4 regions of the Nonomuraea sp. ATR24 genome follow, and region 4 is predicted to be linked to each of the others. Evidence: riboswitches for the same ligand, from Rfam matches in the RefSeq annotation. Region 4 holds a riboswitch; each other region holds the start of a gene.

Region 1 (4,558 bases), on a different contig from region 4:
CGTCACCTCTGACCGGCATGACCGAGGCGAACCGGTCGCCCAGGACCTCCCCGTGGAAGCCGAGCGACGGGAGCAGCGTGGCGTCGGAGCCGTCGAGGCCCTGCACCAGGAGCCCGCCGCCCTTGGCGTCGCCGTAGCACCACTCGGCGACGCAGGTCAGCTTCGTGACGGAGCCGGAGGCCGGGAGCGGGGTCTTCTCGCCGGTCACCAGGTCGACCCTGCGGTCCTGGTTCTTCTGCCCGCGCTCGCCCGGCGCGTAGCCGACGGCGTACGGCCAGGAGTCCAGGTGGAGGCCGTCGGAGCCGGCGACCTTCTCGGGCTCGCCCCCGGACAGCGGCAGCCGGTGGACACCCCCGTCGCGTACGGACCAGACCAGGGCGTCCTCGGTGAGGCCGATCCGCTCCACGTTCGCCAGGTCGCCGGTGACCTCGCCGACCCGCTGGGCGGTGCCGCCCTCGCGGGGGATGATCCAGAAGTCGGCCCACTTGTCCCTGTCGTTGGGCGTGGTGCCGTACCAGGCGAAGTGCCGCTCTCCTACCTCGACGTCCTGGACGAAGTAGCCCTTGACGCCTTCGGGGGCGGGCATGTCGCCCACCACCCTGGTCGTGCGGGCAGTGGTGTCGTAGATCTCCAGGCGGCCGGCCTTCTCGAAGGAGGACTCGGCGGTCAGCAGCACCTCGGTGGGGGAAATTCCGGTCACCGGGCGATATTTCCAACCATCGGGGGCCGCGGCCGGCATCGTGAACACCGCCTCCGGCCACACCTCGGCCACCGGCTTCACCTCCGCCACCCTGGGGACGGCACTGGCCACCTCTCCAGGCGACACCGTGGTCACCGCGACCGCCGGCTCCACCGACACCCGAGGCTCCCCCCGCCACATCGCCATCGTCCCTCCGGCCACCAGCACCACCGAGGCGGCCGCCAGGGCCATGCCCGCCCACTGCCGGCGTCGCCGCGACCGCCGCCGGGCCGCGACCGCCGCCGCCAGCCCGCCGGTCGGCGTGACGTGCCCGGCCCCGGCACGCAGGGTCCGGACCAGGTCCTCTTCGCTTCTCATCGTGCCTCCTGCAGCATTCGCTTGATCCGGAGCTTGTCCAGGGCACGCGCCGCCTGGCTGCGCACGGTGCCGCGCGAGACGCCGAGGATCGCGGCGATCTCCGCGTCGGGCAGGTCCTCGTAGTAGCGCAGCACGAGGACCACTCGCATCCTGGGCGGCAGCCGTTGCAGGTCCGCCCACAGGTCCGCGTCCTCGTAGCGGTCGAAGCGCCCCTTCTCCGGCACGACGGACACCAGTTCCTCCCGGTGCCTGCGCCGCCACGAGGTGATGTGCAGCCTGACCATGGTCGTGCGCACGTACCCCTCGGGGTCGTCCTTCTTGCGCACCCGTGACCAGGCGTCACCCAGCCTGGCCAGGGCCTCCTGGACGAGGTCCGCCGCGTCGTCCGCGTTGCCGGACAGCACGTAGCCGTACCGGAGGAGCGCGTCGCCCCGGCTCCGGACGAACTCGTCGAACTCGGTTGTGTGGTCCACGTATCCAGGGATCCTCCAGCACGCCGTACCGTTGCACGAAACGCGAAAAGCGCGCGCCCCCGGAAGGGGACGCGCGCTTTCGAGGCGGTCTGATCAGGCGGCGTACGACGGGTAGCCGTAGCCGGCGACCTGCGAGGTGGGACGGACCCGCTCCTCGACCTTGCCGTTGCCGGTGTTGCCCTCGATCGTGGAGATCGTGCCGTCACCGTTGTCCTTGACGACGAAGCCGACGTGGTCGATGGAGCTGATGTCCTTGCTGCCGCTCCAGGAGAAGAAGACCACGGCGCCGGGCTTGGCCTCCTGGCCCCAGCGGTCGTTGGCGGCGAACCACTTGGCGTGGGTCACGGTGTAGGCGTCCCAGCCGACCTGCGGGCGGGCGCCGGTCTGCTCGCCGACCCAGGAGACGAACATCGAGCACCAGGCGGCGTTCAGGTAGTCCTGGCGGTTGCCGCCGTCACGCTGGACGGTCTCGGCGGCGCGCTGGGAGTTGGCGTACCACTGCTGGAACTTGGTGCCACCGCCGGCGGCGTTCTCGGAGGTGCCGACCTGGGCCTTGGCGACGGCCAGGACCTGCGAGGCGGAGACGTTGACCCTGGTGTTCTGGTTCGTGGCGGCCTGCTGGGCCTGGGCGGCCTGCGGCTGGGTGTTGGCGGTGGTCGCGGTGCTGGCGTCCGCCGACACGTGGGCGCCGAAAGCGGTCGCGACGAGCGCGGCGCCGAGGACGGCCTTGGACACGTTGATCTTGGGGGTGCGGATGGGGCGCATTAAGGGTAACTCCTCGCTTCCATACCGCTTACCGGGTTAGCTGACGGGTTCGGGCGTGGAAGCTGCCCTACGGCGATGTCGGTGCCGATTCACCCCGGTGGAACACATGGGTCCCCGGTTCCGCGTGTGAGCGGATTCAGCGGTCACAGGTCGGTCCCTGTGATGGACGGTGGGTCGTGACGCCCGAGAGTCGGTCGCGTCTTACCCGCGTACAGAAATGTCCAACACACCCCTGACCTGGGTAATTCCCTCGTAACGAAATTTCCACGAAACCGGCCGCGGGCGGGGGCCCGCGGCCCGGCTACTCCGCGGGAACGTAAAGGCTGAGCGTCTCGGCGATGCACGCCGGGCGCTTCTCGCCCTCGACCTCGATGGTCATCTTGAGGTTGGACAGGTAGCCCGCCGGCGTCCCCTTGACGTCGGTCAGCTCGGCCGTGGCCCGCACCCTGGCCCCGACCGGCACCGGGCGGGGGAAGCGCACCTTGTTCAGGCCGTAGTTGACGCCCATCGCGATGCCCTCGACCCGCACCAGCTCGAACATGAACGCCGGCAGCAGCGACAGGCTCAGGTAGCCGTGCGCGATCGTGCCGCCGAACGGGCCCTCCTTGGCCCGCTCCACGTCGACGTGGATCCACTGGTGGTCGTCGGTGGCGTCCGCGAAGAGGTTGACCTGTTCCTGGGTGACGGTGCGCCACTCGGTGGGGCCGAACTTCTCGCCGACGGCAGCCTTGAGTTCCTGTACGTTCGCGAAGGTCCGCATGAGGCGGAACGCTATTGCGCCGGTGGGACCGCTGCCAAGTTCAGCACCCGGAACTTGTCCGGCTTGTCCCCCTTGGTGGCGCCCCAGTAGAAGACGGTGCTCGGTTCCGACGAGACGCCCGCCCCGTACCAGTTGCCCGGGTTGCCGAAGCTCACCATCGTGCCCGTCGCCAGGTCGTACACCGCATTGCCCGCCGCCAGGAACCGGTCCAGGATCGGGTAGCGCGCCACGCCCATGCCGATGCCGCGCGCGACCTCCCGGGGCGGCTGCGAGCCGTCGACGCGGCTGATGACCGTGCCGCGCTCCGCCCGGCCGTAACACCAGACCGGCCCGCAGCGCATGCCCTGCACGCCCGGCGGCGCCGCCACGGTGAGGCTGGAGCCGTCCTCCAGGTTCACCAGCCGGAGCTGGTTGTGGTCCAGATCCCCCGGCAGGTCGGCCACGTCGGTGGCCCAGGGCCACTGGATGAGGTGCAGGCCGTCGCTGCCCGGGACGCGCTCGGGCTCGATCCCGCCGAGCGGGTGCCGCCACACGCCGCCGTCGACCTCCGACCAGACGACGTGGTCGCCGTCCAGGCCGATCGCGTCGAGGTCGGCGTCCTGGCCCACGCGGCTGGCCACCAGCCTGGCCTCGCCGCCGGCCAGCGGGACCGTCCAGATGTCGCGGATCTGCGCGCCATCGCCCTGCTCGCCGTACGCGAACCAGGCGACGTTCGCGCCGTCCACGGTCACGCCCTGCACGATGTACTTCTTCAGCCGGTCGTCCTTCGGCACCTCGGCGACGAGCCTGGCCTTTCCGGTACGCGAGTCGTACACCTCGAACTTGCCGGCCTTCTCGAACGACGACTCGGCGCTGAGCAGGACCTCCGTGGGGCTGATGGCGGTGATGGGGCGGTAGCGCCAGCCGTCGGAGTTCCTGGCCGGCATGGTGAACACCGCCTCCGGCCACAGCTCCGCCGCCACCGCTTCCACCGGCTCGACGGGCACCGGGGCGATCGACGCCGTGGCCGTCGCCAGCGGCTGCGGGGCCTCCTGGACGGCGGTGCCCCTGAAGACCGCCGTGCCCGTGCCCGCGACCGCCACCACGGCCGCCGCGGCCAGCAGTTGCGCCCTTCTCCTGGCGCGCCGCCGCCTGCGCAGCCGGGCGACCCCCGCCAGCAGGTCCGGCTCCGGCGCGTCCGCGGCGCCCTGTCGCAGCGCTGCGACCAGCTCGTCCTCTGTCCTCACGCCCGTCCCCTTTCGAGCATCGCCGGCCTGACCCGGAGCGTGTTGAGCCCGCGGAACGCCTGGCTTCGCACCGTTCCTCGGGAGATGCCGAGGATGTCGGCGATCTCCTGGTCGGACAGGTCCTCGTAGTAGCGCAGCACCAGCACGGCGCGTTGCCGCCGCGGCAGGGTGGCGAGCTCTCTCCAGAGCTCGCCGGTGGAGTGGATGTCGGTGTAGGAGCCCTCGGGCAGCTCGCCCGTCAGGCGCTCGCGCCGCACCTTGCGCCACCAGCTCACGT
Region 2 (4,558 bases), on a different contig from region 4:
TCGCGCCGAGCGGCGTGGCCACGAGCAGCCCGGCGAACACCAGCGTGACGCCCAGCGACAGGTAGCTCGGCACGCTGGTGGCCGCGTCGAACGCCTGCGAGCGGGCGATCTCGGCGGCGCCGAAGTCACGCGCCGGGTCGGGCGTCACCTCGGGCGCCCCGGCGGGCAGCGCCGTCCACGGCGTCGTGAACGCCACCACCCCGGCGATCACCGCCCCCAGCACGGCCAGCCCGGCCCCGGCCTCCCGCCGCAGCCTCGCCTCCCGCCCGCCCCCATCGCCTGTCACGTGCCCGTCCCCGTCCCCGGCCACGTCCTCGTCCCCCGTCTCGGGCGACGGCTCGGCGACGTCCGCCCCCTGCAGGGCGCGGGTGGCGGGCGGGCCGACGTCCTGTTCGGTCGTCTCGCGCCGTTCCTGCCGGTCGTCCATGTCGCGTCCCCTCACGCCAGTCGGTCCCGGACGTACGCGCGCCACAGCCGGGTCAGCGTGCCCGCCGAGAGCCCCAGCGAGGCCAGCGCCCGGCCGGCGCCGTACGTCTGGGCATCACGGTAGAGCCTCACCAGGCTCTTCTCACCCCAGCGCGCGGCGACGAAGCGACACACCAGCCAGGCTTCCTGGTACGCGCGGGCGAGCCGGCCCGCGTCGGCCCCGGGGACGAAGTCGGCCCCGTCCGGCAGATCGGACGGCGTCCGCCCGGCCCGCACCTCGGCGGCCAACTCGGCGGCGGCCACCTCGACGGGCAGCCCGGCGTCCCGGTAGGCCACGTAGTCGGCGAAGCCCTCGTACAGCCAGACGGGCAGCCCGTCGGTCCCGGCGGCCACGTGGGTCAGCTCGTGCGCCAGCACGACGTCACGCCCGACCGGGGTGAGCCGGGCGAAGTGCTCGGGCACCACGATCACGCGTCCCCGGTCGGCCACCGCCGCCAGCCCGTCGACCGACGCGACGCCGGCCAGCGCGGCGGCCTCCCGCGCCGAGGCGGGCACCAGGACCACGGCCCGGACGTCGCCGCCCAGCACTCCGCCGACCCGCCGCCCCGCGGTGTCGGCCCGGCGCGCCAGGTCCGCCAGCAGCCCGGGGGGCGCGTCCTGCCCGGCGACGAGCGACCGCTCACCGCGTACGACGTCGAGCCCGTCGCCCCAGCGCGCCCGCACGCCGGCGAGCACCCCCGCCTCGACGGCGGCGCCTCCCGGCCCCGGGACCGGGCCGGACCCACCGGCCAGGAACGCCGCGACAACCAGCAGCACCACCGGCACGACCCGCCGACGCATCCACGCGGACACCCTGCCGGGCGCGCCGCCGGACGTGCTGCCGGGCCCATTTCCAGGCCCGCTGCCGGACCCCCTGTCGGACACGCTGCCCGATCGTAGCCGCCGATCCTGAGCGTCGCCCGGGAAGGCCGAAGGCCCCGTCCCGGGGCGGGGACGGGGCCTTCGGCGCAGGTCACAGACCGGGACGCACCGCGCCCGCGAACGACGCCTTGCGCCAGCCGCGAAGCTTCTCGACGCGCACGCGCTGGCCCGTTCTCGGCGAGTGGACCATCTTGCCGTCGCCGACGTACATGCCCACGTGCCCGAGCCCGCGGAAGAACATCAGGTCACCCGGCTGCAGGTGCTTGTAGGAGACCTTCTTCCTGATGCGCGCGAACTGGCTGTTCGTCACGCGCGGGATCTTCACCCCGGCCTTCTTCCAGGCGTACTGGACGAGGCCCGAGCAGTCGAACGACCCGGGGCCGGTGGCGCCGTAACGGTACGGGTCGCCGATCTGCTTCTTGGCCACGGCCACGGCCTTGCGGGCCTTGGCCTTCTGCCGAGCGACCTTGGCCACCTTCGACGACTTGACGGACTTCTCCGTCTTGGTCACCGCAGTGGTGGCGAACTCATTCGTCGTCGCCGCCTGCGCCGCCGGGGCGTGGACGACCAGACCTCCGGCCGTCACGGTGATCAGCGCTACGCCACTCAGGGCGAGACGGGACAGACGGGGGTTGTGCGAGAGGGTAGACAGGATTGCTCCTAGGGGCTTCCACGAACGCCTACCGGGTTAGCTGACGGATTCGGGCCTGGAAGTCGCCCTACGGCGCTGAACGCGCCGATTCACCCCTGATCACCGCGTACGGGATCGTTGGGTCCCCGGCTCCGTGCCTCCTGGCTGCACGGACTCGGCAGGCCACCGCCGCGTCTTCGCGCCTCGGGGGCGCTGGCCGCGGTGACCGGCGGATGATTCTCTCTGTCGAACATCGGGGGACCCGATGGTGACCGGCGGGCGTCCTGGCTGGAACGCCGCGACGCCAGAAGTTACGCCGAAAAGTCACGTAATGGCAAAGCCTGAGTAAGCGAGTAAAGATCAGACACGCCGGGAGTCAGGTCCTCATACCCCGCCGGAGCAGCGGGTTTCGTTACCCAAGTGTGACCCTCCTCACACTTGGGCCGACCCCGTCTTGTCAGGGGCGTACGGCGCCCACGAGACGGCGCCCGTACGACGAGAGTGTGACCACCTTCACCACGTCACCCGTCTGCGGCGCATGCACGATCTTGCCGCCGCCCGCATAGATGCTCACGTGCCCGAGGCCCTCGCTGAAGATCAGGTCGCCGGGCTCCAGCGCGTTGAGCGACACCTTGCGGCTGGCGCCCCACGACCACTGCTGCCAGGTCGTGCGCGGCAGCGACACGCCACCGGCCCGCCAGGCGGCCTGCGTGAGCCCCGAGCAGTCGTAGCCGCCCGGCCCGGTGCCGCCGAACACGTACGGCTTGCCGACCTGCGCGTACGCGAAGCGCAGCACGGCCGCCGCGTTGCCCGAGGCGGGACCCGTGTACTTGAGGCCGGTGCTGTTGGGATTGCCCGCCTTGTACGCGCCCAGCCGGTCGAGGAGCTTCTTCTGGTCCTTGATGAGGTCCAGGATCTCCGCCCGGTCCTTCTTGACCGCGTCCCGCTCCTTGTCGGCCGCGGCCAGCGCCTCCTCGGCGCGGTCACGGTCGGCCTTCAGCCCCCGGTTCGCCCGGTCGAAGGCGGCGAGCTTCTGGGTGCGCTCCTGCGCGAGCTGCCCGCGTAACGCCATCCCGTACAGCAGATCGGCCGGATCGTCGCTGGTCATCATGCTGGGCAGGGTCGAGAAGTCGCCCCCCAGCTTGTACGTCTCGACGGCCATGTTGACGACCTCGCCGCGCAGATCCGCGACGGTCGCCAGCTTGCGCTTGTACGTGTCGTTCAGCCGGCTGTAGCGCGCCTTGGCCTCTTTGTACTTCTCGGTGGCCGTGTTGTAGCGGTCCACGACCTTGTCGGCCTTGTCGTTGAGCTTGTCGAGCTTCGCTCTCGCCTGCGCGAGAGTCGGCTTGGGATCGGCCAGCACCCCTCCGACGGGGGTCATCACCAGTCCGAACACCAGACCCGCGGCCAGCGGCACCCGGCCCAACCTCACAGCGTCGCCTCCCAGGGGATCATCCTCGGGGCGAAATAGTACAGAAGTGGCGAGTAATCCTCACCTAAACGCCATATTCGTCATCTATGCGCGACCGAGCCGCCTCAGCAGCAGCGCGGACGGAACGGGCCTGGCGCCCATCCGCCTGACGGACTCGGCCACCTCGCGGTCGGAGGACACCACGGCGATCGCCCGGCCGGGCGGCTCGGCCCGGACGAGCTGGCGGATCAGGTCGTCGGCGATCTCACCCGGCGCGCTGAACAGCACCCGCACCCCGCGCGGCGCCACCACCTGCACCGGAGAGTTGAGCTCGGCGCCGTCGAACACCACGGTCACCTCGACGCGCGTCTGCGCGACCAGCCCGCCGAGCCCGGTCATCAGGCGGGCGCGCTGGTCGGCGAGCGTGAGCGTGCCGTAGCCGGACTTGGTCACGTTGTAGCCGTCGATGATCAGATGCACCTGCGGCAGCGCCAGAAGCTGATCGAGCAGCTGCGGGTCGTCGTCGGCCAGCGCGCGGGCGGGCACGCCGCGCACGCCCGGCCGCTCACCGGTGAGCGCCGCGACCGAGTCGGCCGGCCGGCTGATCATTGTGGGCAGCGCCAGCTCCCTGCGCAGCCCCGCCGAGGCGTCCTGCAGCGCGTCGAGCAGCACCCGGATGCGCGCGTCCTCGACGCTGCGGCCCTCACGCGCGGCCCGGCGCGAGGCTTCGAGCTGCTTCTCCACATCGGCCAGGCGCTCACGCAACCGCCGCAGCTCCGACTCCCCCGCGCTGCCGGCGGCCGTGGCGGCGTGCCTGGCCTCCTCCGCGGCCTGCTCCATCTCCTCGGCCCGCCGCACCGCGCCCTTCGCGCGCTCGCGGGCCTCGTGCAGCTTGCGGCGCAGCTCGGAGTTCTCGCCGCGGGCCGCCTTCAACTGCTCACGCAGCCGCTCGGCCTCCTCCTTGGCCGCGCTCTTCTGCGCGGCGAGCTGCTCACGCAGCCGGGAGACGACCTCCTCGCGCTCCGACCCCTCGGCCGCGGCGGCGGACTGCTCCAGGTCGGCGCGGGCCGACTCCACCATGTCGGCCCAGCCGGGCGGCCGCGTGAGATAAGCCGCGGCGGCGACCAGCACCGGATCGGCGGCGGGCGGCACGTTGCCCTCGGCCAGCG
Region 3 (4,558 bases), on a different contig from region 4:
GTGCCCGCGCACTTCTGGGTGCCGGACGTGGCCGAGGGCGCCCCCGTCGCCGTCGCCGCGTTCGTCACCACCGTGCCCAAGATCGGCGCGCTGGCGGCGCTGCTGCGCGTCGCGGATGAGCTCGGGCCCGGCGGCTGGGACGTCCTCGTCGCGATCGTCGCCGCCGCCACGATGACGCTCGGCAACCTGGCCGCCTTCCACCAGGACGATGTGCGCCGCCTGCTCGCCTACTCCACGATCAGCCAGGCCGGGTACGTGCTCGTGCCGGTCGCGGTCGCCCAGCACACCGCGCTCGCCCGCCCCGCCGTGCTGTTCTACCTGGCCGCCTACGCGGTCACGAACGTGGGCGCGTTCGCCGTGGTGGCCGCCACCGGGCGTGGCACGCTCGACGGCTACCGGGGGCTGGGGCGGGCCGCGCCGGGGCTCGGGCTGGCGCTCGTGGTGTGCCTGCTCGGGTTCGCGGGCATCCCGCCCGCCGCCGTGTTCGTCGCCAAGGTGCTCGTGTTCGCCGCCGCGTGGGACGGCGGTTACGCCTGGCTGGCCGTGCTCGTCCTGGTCAACACCGTGGCGAGCCTGTACTACTACCTGCGCTGGGTCGCCGTGGTGTTCCGCGGCGACCCGCCGGCCGCGCCGCCCCCGGGCCTGGCGCGCGCGGTCGCCTGCGTGGCGGCCGTCGCCTCGCTCGCCCTCGGGGTGGGCGGCGGCGTCCTGCTCGGCCGGGCCGCCTGAGCCGTCACGCCTTCCCGGCGGTGGCGGCCCAGTCGAGCAGCGCCTGGGCGGTGTCGAAGCGGCGGCCGGAGTCGCTCTCGCCGAGGATCACCCCGACCAGCAGCCGGCCGTCCCGCTCGGCGGCGAACGCCAGCGTGTAACCCGCGGCGCGCGTGTAGCCGGTCTTCACGCCGACCGCGCCCGGCTGGGCGAGCAGCCGGTTGGTGTTGCGCCACGAGTAGGAGCCGTGCTCACTCGTCGCCCCGACCGAGTGGTAGCGCGTCGAGGTGATCGACTTCAGCGTCTCGTTCCGCAGCACCGCCTCGGCCAGCCGTGCCTGGTCGGCCGCCGTGGAGTGGCCGCCGCCGTTCGTCGGCATGCCGTCGGCGTTGACGTACAGGGTGTCGGCCATGCCCAGCTCGCGGGCGGCCGCGTTCATCTTCCCGACGAACCCCTCGACACCCGGCCCGTACGTGCGCGCCAGCACGTGGGCGGCGTCCGCGCCGGACGGCAGCAGCAGGGCGTGGAGCACGTCCCGCACCGGCAGCCGGTCACCGGCGCGCAGCCCGGCGACGGCCGCGCCGCCCCGGGCCGCGTAGCGCACGTCCTCGGCCGTCACCTCGACGACGTCGGCCGGGTCGGCCTCCTGGAGCACGACGTGGGCGGTCATCATCTTGGTCAGGCTGGCCACGGGAAGGCGCTCGCCGGCGTCCTTGCTGTAGCGGACCTCGCCGGTGGACGTGTCGACGACCAGTGCGGCCCGCCCGAGCACGGCGGGCGCGTCAGCGGGCGCGTACGATGCCGGGCCGGCGAAAGAGGCCGTGGTGGCGGGGGTGGCTGTGGTGGCCGCGTGGGCGGCGGTCGTGCCGGTCGTCAGGACGCCGGCGGCGAGGGCGGCGCCGGCCAGGGCGCGGCCCCAGCGGCGCGGCCGGGCGCTGGAGAAGAGGGAGGTGGGCATGAAGGGCTGTGCTCCTTGCTTCCATGCCGCCTACCGGGTTAGCTGACGGGTTCGGGCCTGGAAGTGCCCTACGGGCGCGGCCGGGGGAGCCGGCGCGCCGATTCACCCCAAGAGAGAGTGGGTCCCCGGTTCCGCGTGAGGCGGATTCGGCGGCCGCGGGCCCCGCGAACGGGCCCACGGTCCGGGCATTGCGCGCATAAGGTACGAAACTTGACAAACTATGGCAAATCGCCCGTCAAGTAGTGCTGCACCACCGGCCCCACGCTGCGCGCCAGTTCCTCGGCCGTCATCGCCACCACGGGCGGCAGCCGTACGACATAACGGGTGAAGGCCAGCCCGAGCAGCTGCGTGCTCACCAGCCCGGCCCGCCGCGCCGCCTCCTCCGGCCCGCAGCCGAGCGCCCGGCCGACGAACGAGGCGACCTGGGAGGTGAACACGTCGCGCATGCTCTGCGCCGCCAGCGCGTTCGTGGACGACGAGCGCAGCAGCAGCATGATCGCCTCGTCCGACAGGTCGCCCTCCCAGCGGGACAGGAAGTGGCGCGCCATCGCCTCGCCGAGGCGCTCGCGCGGCGGCGCGGGCAGCTCCTCCAGGTTGAGCCGCAGGTCCACCGCGGCGCGGAAGAGGCCCTCCTTGTTGACGTAGTAGCGCATCACCATGGACGGATCGACGCCGGCCAGCGAGGCCACCTTCCGGATGGTGGTGCCCGCGAACCCCTGCTCGGCGAAGAGCTTGCGGGCCGCGCCGAGGATCGCCGTGCGCGTGGCCTCGGACCTTTCCGTGAACGCCATGCCAACAAGTGTAGACCAACGCTTGTGGTCAAAAAGGTGCTGGCCGGGCCGGGCAGATCTTGGTAAGAAGAGCGGGTGGACCTCATCCCCGTGGAGTTCGAGGCGTTCGACCGCCGCATCGCCGACGTCACCGGTGACCGCAACCTGGAGCGCCTCCACCGGGGCACCCGCTGGGCCGAAGGGCCCGTCTACGTCCCCGCGGGCCGCTACCTGGTCTGGAGCGACATCCCCAACGACCGGATGCTGCGCTGGGACGAGCTGACCGGCGCCGTGGGTCCCTTCCGCCAACCGGCCGGCTACGTCAACGGCAACACCCTCGACCGCGAGGGCCGGCTGATCTCCTGCGAGCACGGCGCCCGCCGGGTGACCCGCACCGAGCACGACGGCTCCGTCACCGTGCTCGCCGACCGGTGGCGCGGCAAGCGGCTCAACAGCCCCAACGACGCCGTCGTGCGCTCCGACGGGTCCGTCTGGTTCACCGACCCGCCCTACGGCATCCTCGGCGACTACGAGGGCCACCGGGCCGAGCCGGAGATCGACGGCTGCCACGTCTACCGGATCGACCCCGCCGGCGGCGAGGTGAGCATGGTGGCCGGCGACTTCGCCCGCCCCAACGGCCTGGCGTTCTCCCCCGACGAGCGGCTGCTCTACGTCGCCGACACCGAGCGCCGCCACGTCCGCGTCTTCGAGGTCACCCGCGACGGCACGCTCACCGGCGGCAAGGTGTTCGCCGAGCAGCAGGGCGACGCCGACGGCAGCTACGACGGCATGCGGCTCGACGACACCGGCCGCCTGTGGGCCGCCGTCGGCCGGTCGATCCACGCCTACCACCCCGACGGGACGCTCCTCGGCAGGCTGCACCTGCCGGAGAGCGCCTCCAACCTCGTCTTCGGCGGCCTCAAGCGCAACCGCGTCTTCATCACCGCGACGACGTCCCTCTACTCGATGATGCTGAGCCTGAGGGGCGCCGCCCCGGTATGGGCTACCTGAACGCCCAGGTGAACAGGTGCAGCTCGCCGTCCTCCGGGTCGGAGAAGGCGAAGCTGCGCACCTTCTTGCCCGGGTCCAGCGCGATCGGCTGCGAGGCGTACACGTGCGCCGGCACCGGCTGCAACGCCCACGAGCCCCAGAACAGCCGGTGCGGCGTGCGCGCCACGACCTCGTTGCCGAACTGCGGCTGCCCGCCGCCGAAGTCGAGGATCCAGTCGCTGAAGCCGAGCCTGCCGGTGCTGGTCGTGCCGTCGGCGTAGGTGACGGTGACCTGCGACTCGGGCCAGCCGTTCACGCCCGTGCCCAGGAAGGCGACGCTCGTGGCGCCGTCGGGCGCGGCCACCTCCAGCGCCTTGCCGCCGGTGCGCACGTTGTCCCACTCGCCGCGCCCGCGGTCGGGCCAGGTGAACGAGTAGTCCCGCCACCTCACCGTGCCGCCCGGCGTGAGCCCCGCCTCGGCCAGCGCCTGCGCCGACAGGCTGAAGCCCGGCCCGTCGATGTTGGCCTCGCCGGGAGCGGTCATGTCGCCGATGCCGACGTTGTTGTGATGCCACTCGGGGGTGCCGCGCGCCGCCACGTTGAGCCGCACCGACGCCCGCCGCTCGCCCACGACGACCGGCACGCTGACGAAGCCGCGCGGCACGTCGCCGGACACCGACACCTCCAGCGCCTGACGCTCCTGCCCGCCCGCGCCCACGGTGAGCGTGCCGCGTGACGGCGACACGGTGACGCCGTCCGGCGGCCTGGCCTCCCAGGTCAGCGTGGCGGCCGGGCCCGTCGAGCGCACCGCCAGCTCCGTCGCGAACGTGCCGCCCGGCTCGACCGGGCCGCTGCCCCGGCTGAAGCCCGCCAGGTACGGCAGCGTCCCGTCGCCGAACGACGGCGGCGCGTCCGCCGGGTCCGCGCCGAAGCTCCGGTCCGGGGACCAGCCGACGGCGAAGTCCAGCCGCCCGCCGCCGGTCGCGAACGACTCCGGCAGCCACGCCCGGTCCGTCTCCGCGCCGTTCACCCGCAGGGACCGCACGTACGAGCCCTGCCCCCAGGAGTTGACGACGATGTCGCCGCCCGGCCGGTCGATCGTGATCCGGTCGAACAGCGGCGTGCTCACCAG
Region 4 (4,558 bases):
ACCGGCTGGCCGTACTGCTGCCCGTACTGGGGCTGGCCGTAGCCCTGCTGCTGACCGTAGGCGGGCTGGCCGTACTGCTGCTGCCCGTACTGGGGCTGCTGGCCGTACTGCTGCTGCCCGTAGCCCTGCTGCTGGCCGTAGTCGGGCTGACCGTACTGCTGCTGGCCGTAACCCGGCTGCGACTGCGGCTGCTGGGCGTAAGCCTGCTGCTGACCGAAGTCCGGCTGGCCGTACTGCGGCTGCGACTGCGGCTGCTGGGCGTAACCCTGGCCGTAGTCGGGCTGGGACTGCGGCTGCTGACCATATTGCTGCTGGCCGTAGTCGGGCTGGGACTGCGGCTGCTGACCATACTGCTGCTGCTGGCCGTAGTCGGGCTGGCCGTACTGGGGCTGCTGGCCCGACGGGGGCTGCTGGCCGTAACCCGGCTGGGACTGCGGCTGCTGACCGTACTGCGGCTGCTGGCCGTAGCCCTGCTGCTGACCGTAGTCCGGCTGGCCGTACTGCGGCTGCTGGCCGTAGCCCTGCTGCTGGCCGTAGCCCTGCTGGGGCTGGCCGTACTGGGGCTGCTGGCCGTAACCCTGCTGGGGCTGCTGACCGTAGGGGGGCTGCTGGCCGTAGGGGTCGTCCACGCGGTAGCCGACGACCGTCGCGTCGGGGTCGGGCTGCCCTTGGGGGCGTCCTGCGTTCTGGCCGTATTCAGGGGAGTTCTCGGGGGAATCGTCCTGTGGATACGGCGGCTGTCCTGTGCTCACCGTGTCACCTCGCTTCGAGTGCGCATGTGGCACGTGTCAGGGCACATGCCTGTCCTGCCCAACGTATCGACATAGGTATCAACAATCACCTTTCTCGGCAGTCAAGGTCCGCGTCACCCGATGTCAAGTGGAGCAGCATGCGTGTGTTGCCCAGGGTGTTCGGCTTGACGTGTTCGAGGTCGAGGAACTCTGCGACGCCCTCGTCGTACGAGGCCAGGAGTTCGGCGTACACCTCGGGTGAGACGGGCGTGCCCTGGATCGTACGGAACCCGTGCCTCGCGAAGAAGTCCACCTCGAAAGTGAGACAAAATACACGTTCCAGCCCAAGCTCCCGAGCGGTCCTGATGAGAGCCGAGACCACGCGATGGCCGATGCCGAAACCCCTGGCCGAGGGGTGCACGGCCACGGTGCGGATCTCGGCCAGATCCTCCCAGAGCACGTGCAGCGCGCCACAGCCGACGACCTCGCCGCCCCGCTCGGCCACCCAGAACTCCTGGACGTCCTCGTACAGCGTGACGGTGGCCTTCTCCAGCATCTTGCGCCCGACGCCGGCGTAGGTGTCGACCAGGAGCTTGATCGCCCTGACGTCCCTGGTCCGCGCGCGCCTGACGAGCACTTCGGTCTCGGGGACCGCTAGCTCGGCGACCTGCTCCATGGCCATCCAGAGTACAGACCCCATTACGGCTCGCCCCAAACTCCCGGACCGTCACTGTGCGTGCACGCTCCGGATTGCACGATTCCTACAGTTTCACGATCGGGCGAACTTGGGGCAAAGAGGGCATAAAGTCTTTTCTGTACGGCTCGCCACGAGATCACCTTGTGACCCGTCGGTTGTGAAACCTCTACAGACTCGGCAGTTCCGGTTGAGCAGGAACCAGGAGTGCATTAGTGTCCAGCGACGATGTCACCCGCGCACACCGCGCGGTCGACACGCCCAATCCCCGCGAGGGGAGCCGGGGACCCGCCGGCGGCGTCAACCCGCTGCCAGGGGTGAATCCGAGCCACGCTCGGTAGGGCTGCTCCGGCCCGAACCCGTCAGCTAACCCGGTAGGCGTCAACGGAAGGAGCTTGGTTGGACAGGCGCTCTGGCAAGAAGCGATTCGGTGTCGTCGGCTTGGCCGCCGTGGCCGCACTGGTCCTCGCTCTGCCCTTGGGCTCACCAGCCTCCGCCGACCCCAAGCCTTCGCTCAAGGAGCTCTCCGAGCAGGTCGAGGAGATGCACCTGGAGATCGAGACGCTGGCCGAGCAGTACAACGGCCAGCGGGAGAAGCTCAAGACGGCCCAGAAGGCCGCCGACAACGCCAAGAAGACGCTGGCCGCCAGCGAGGCCGAGCTGGCCGACAAGCGCTCCAAGGCGATCCTGCTCGCGCAGACCACCTACATCAACGGCGGCCTGTCGGGCACCCTGGCGTTCGTCAACTCCGACGACCCCGAGGGCTACCTCGACCTGGCGGCCACCAACTACGCGATCCAGCAGCAGCAGGGCGAGGAGATCCTCCAGCTCACCAAGGCGATGCAGGCGGCCGAGCGGGCCCGCGCCGGCGCCAAGGCCCGCATCACCGAGGTCTCGAAGATCGTCAAGGACCTCGACGCCAAGCGCGACCGGATCGTCAAGCTCGTCGGCAAGGTCGAGAGCAACCTGTTCAGGCGCGCGCTCGGCGAGGCCGGCCGGCCGGGCACCCCGGCGGTCAAGGTCAACCTGCCGATCCCGGGCTCGGGCAAGGCCGCCCAGGCCGCCAAGTGGGCGCTCACCCAGCAGCTCAAGCCGTACATCTGGGGCGCCGAAGGGCCGCGCGGCTACGACTGCTCCGGACTGGTGATGGCCGCCTACCAGCAGGTGGGCATCTCGCTGCCGCACTACACCGGTGACCAGTGGACCGCCGGCCGGCACATCTCCAGGGAGGAGCTGCGCGCGGGCGACCTGGTGTTCTTCTACAACGACCTGCACCACGTGGGCATCTACCTGGGCGGCGGCATGATGGTGCACGCGCCGCGCACCGGCGACGTGGTGCGGATCGCGTCCATCGCCCGGCGCCCCTTCGCCGGAGCCGTCCGCATCGCCGACTAGCGGCGCCAGAGCCGGCCAGCGGCCTTAGATGAGCTGCCTGCGGGCAGCCCAGGCCACCGCCTCGATCGCGGTGGCCACGCCTATGCGGTCGCAGATGCCGCGCAGTCTTCGCCGCACGGTGCGACCGCTGATGTCAAGGCGTCGGCCGACCCGGTCCACGGTGACGCCCTTGGCCAGTTCGGCCAGCAACGCCAGATCGGCACGGCTCAGTTCAACGCCTTCTGTGAGCACATCCATCGGGAGCCCTCCCCCCACCAGCACCACCCGGAGACGTCTAGGGCCCGACCGGAGCGGCACATCCTCGCAGACGGTAAACGCATCCAGGAAACGTCGTCAAGCACGAAATTCGCCGCACTTGACCTCTTCCGTTGACATGATCCGTTGTATGTGAAGTACTCGCCATATGTCGGCACTTATCGGAGCATGATGATCGATCACAGCGATCCTGACTACGCTCCTTTGACGCCAACGGACATGCTCGGGTTCGATCCCTCCGACCCCGGCTTCCTGCGCGACCCGTACACCCGTTACCGCGAGCTGCGCGAGAGCGACGCGCTGCTGCGGACCCGCGGCGGGCTCCTCGTCGCCACCACGCACGAGCTCTGCTCCGCGGTGCTGCGTGACGCCCGGTTCGGCCACGGCGCCCCGCCCGACGGCGAGCCGCCCCGCTCGTTCCTGATGATGAACCCGCCGGACCACACCCGGCTGCGCGGCCTGGTCAGCCGGGCCTTCACCCCGGGCATGATCAGGCGGCTGCGTCCGCGGATCGAGGCCATCACCGCCGGGCTCCTCGACGCGCTGCCCGATGAGGCCGACCTGATGAGCGCGTTCGCCTACCCGCTGCCCGTCATGGTGATCAGCGAGATGCTCGGCGTGCCTCCAGAGGACCACGAGCGCTTCCGCGGTTGGAGCGAGACGCTCGCCAGGAGCCTCGACCCGATCGTGCCGCCGGACCTGATCTCCCGGACCGAGCACGACCGGGAGGAGTTCCGCGCGTATTTCCGCCGCCTCATCGCGCTGCGGCGCGAGCGGCCCGGCGACGACCTGCTCAGCGCGCTCGCCCAGGTCGAGGAGCTGACCGAGCAGGAACTGCTCGGCACCTGCGTGCTGCTGCTCGTGGCCGGACACGAGACGACCGTCAACCTCATCGGCAACGGCGTGCTCAACCTGGTCAGGCACGGCGTGCTCGGGCGCGCCGCCGACGCGCCCCAGCAGGTGGTCGAGGAGGTCCTCAGGTACGACCCGCCCGTGCAGCTCACCATGCGCGTGGCGCTGGAGGACGTGGAGCTGGCCGGGACCGCCGTGCCCGCCGGCAGCGCGGTGCTGGCGCTGGTCGGGGCCGCCAACCGCGACCCCGCCGCGTTCGCCGACCCGGACCGCTTCGACGTGGAGCGGACGCCGGGCCGGCATCTGGCCTTCGGGCTGGGCATCCACTTCTGCCTCGGGGCGCCGCTGGCCAGGCTGGAGGGCGAGATCGCGCTGCGCGCCCTGGCTCAGGCGGCGCCGAAGCTGGAGCTGGCCGAGCCCGCGCCGCCGTACAAGGGAAACCTGGTGCTGCGCGGGCTCGCCACCCTGCCGGTGCGGCTCAACGGGAGGGCTTGACCAGCGGGAAGAGGATCGTCTCGCGGATGTTCTTGCCGGTGAAAGCCATGATCATCCGGTCGATGCCGGCGCCCATGCCGCCCGTCGGCGGCATGGCGTACTCCAGCGCCTGGAGGAAGTCCTCGTCGAGCTGCAT

The links. A riboswitch is a leader RNA that binds a small molecule or an ion and turns the genes downstream of it on or off. The one in region 4 is predicted to bind cyclic di-AMP.
Region 1: it holds a riboswitch for cyclic di-AMP, as region 4 does, so the genes downstream of both, ACBI99_RS38725 (CHAP domain-containing protein) here and ACBI99_RS32860 (NlpC/P60 family protein) in region 4, are expected to answer to the same signal.
Region 2: it holds a riboswitch for cyclic di-AMP, as region 4 does, so the genes downstream of both, ACBI99_RS05275 (C40 family peptidase) here and ACBI99_RS32860 (NlpC/P60 family protein) in region 4, are expected to answer to the same signal.
Region 3: it holds a riboswitch for cyclic di-AMP, as region 4 does, so the genes downstream of both, ACBI99_RS21960 (D-alanyl-D-alanine carboxypeptidase family protein) here and ACBI99_RS32860 (NlpC/P60 family protein) in region 4, are expected to answer to the same signal.

What each region holds. Positions count from the first base shown of each region.
Region 1 covers NZ_JBGNUU010000024.1:90,226-94,783, reverse strand. Annotated here, with positions in the region: gene ACBI99_RS38735 (hypothetical protein) at 1-1,057, opposite strand, end outside; gene ACBI99_RS38730 (SigE family RNA polymerase sigma factor) at 1,054-1,530, opposite strand; gene ACBI99_RS38725 (CHAP domain-containing protein) at 1,624-2,295, opposite strand; cyclic di-AMP (ydaO/yuaA leader) riboswitch at 2,306-2,447, opposite strand; gene ACBI99_RS38720 (MaoC family dehydratase) at 2,597-3,055, opposite strand; gene ACBI99_RS38715 (hypothetical protein) at 3,067-4,281, opposite strand; gene ACBI99_RS38710 (SigE family RNA polymerase sigma factor) at 4,278-4,558, opposite strand, start outside.
Region 2 covers NZ_JBGNUU010000002.1:296,019-300,576, forward strand. Annotated here, with positions in the region: gene ACBI99_RS05265 (M48 family metallopeptidase) at 1-427, opposite strand, end outside; gene ACBI99_RS05270 (hypothetical protein) at 439-1,266, opposite strand; gene ACBI99_RS05275 (C40 family peptidase) at 1,439-1,933, opposite strand; cyclic di-AMP (ydaO/yuaA leader) riboswitch at 2,010-2,169, opposite strand; gene ACBI99_RS05280 (NlpC/P60 family protein) at 2,436-3,410, opposite strand; gene ACBI99_RS05285 (NYN domain-containing protein) at 3,495-4,558, opposite strand, start outside.
Region 3 covers NZ_JBGNUU010000008.1:242,464-247,021, reverse strand. Annotated here, with positions in the region: gene ACBI99_RS21965 (NADH-quinone oxidoreductase subunit N) at 1-729, shown strand, start outside; gene ACBI99_RS21960 (D-alanyl-D-alanine carboxypeptidase family protein) at 734-1,666, opposite strand; cyclic di-AMP (ydaO/yuaA leader) riboswitch at 1,679-1,828, opposite strand; gene ACBI99_RS21955 (TetR family transcriptional regulator) at 1,885-2,457, opposite strand; gene ACBI99_RS21950 (SMP-30/gluconolactonase/LRE family protein) at 2,533-3,447, shown strand; gene ACBI99_RS21945 (GH92 family glycosyl hydrolase) at 3,440-4,558, opposite strand, start outside.
Region 4 covers NZ_JBGNUU010000017.1:12,454-17,011, reverse strand. Annotated here, with positions in the region: gene ACBI99_RS32870 (RDD family protein) at 1-752, opposite strand, end outside; gene ACBI99_RS32865 (amino-acid N-acetyltransferase) at 838-1,407, opposite strand; cyclic di-AMP (ydaO/yuaA leader) riboswitch at 1,674-1,821, shown strand; gene ACBI99_RS32860 (NlpC/P60 family protein) at 1,825-2,820, shown strand; gene ACBI99_RS32855 (LuxR C-terminal-related transcriptional regulator) at 2,845-3,057, opposite strand; gene ACBI99_RS32850 (cytochrome P450) at 3,295-4,422, shown strand; gene lysX (bifunctional lysylphosphatidylglycerol synthetase/lysine--tRNA ligase LysX) at 4,406-4,558, opposite strand, start outside.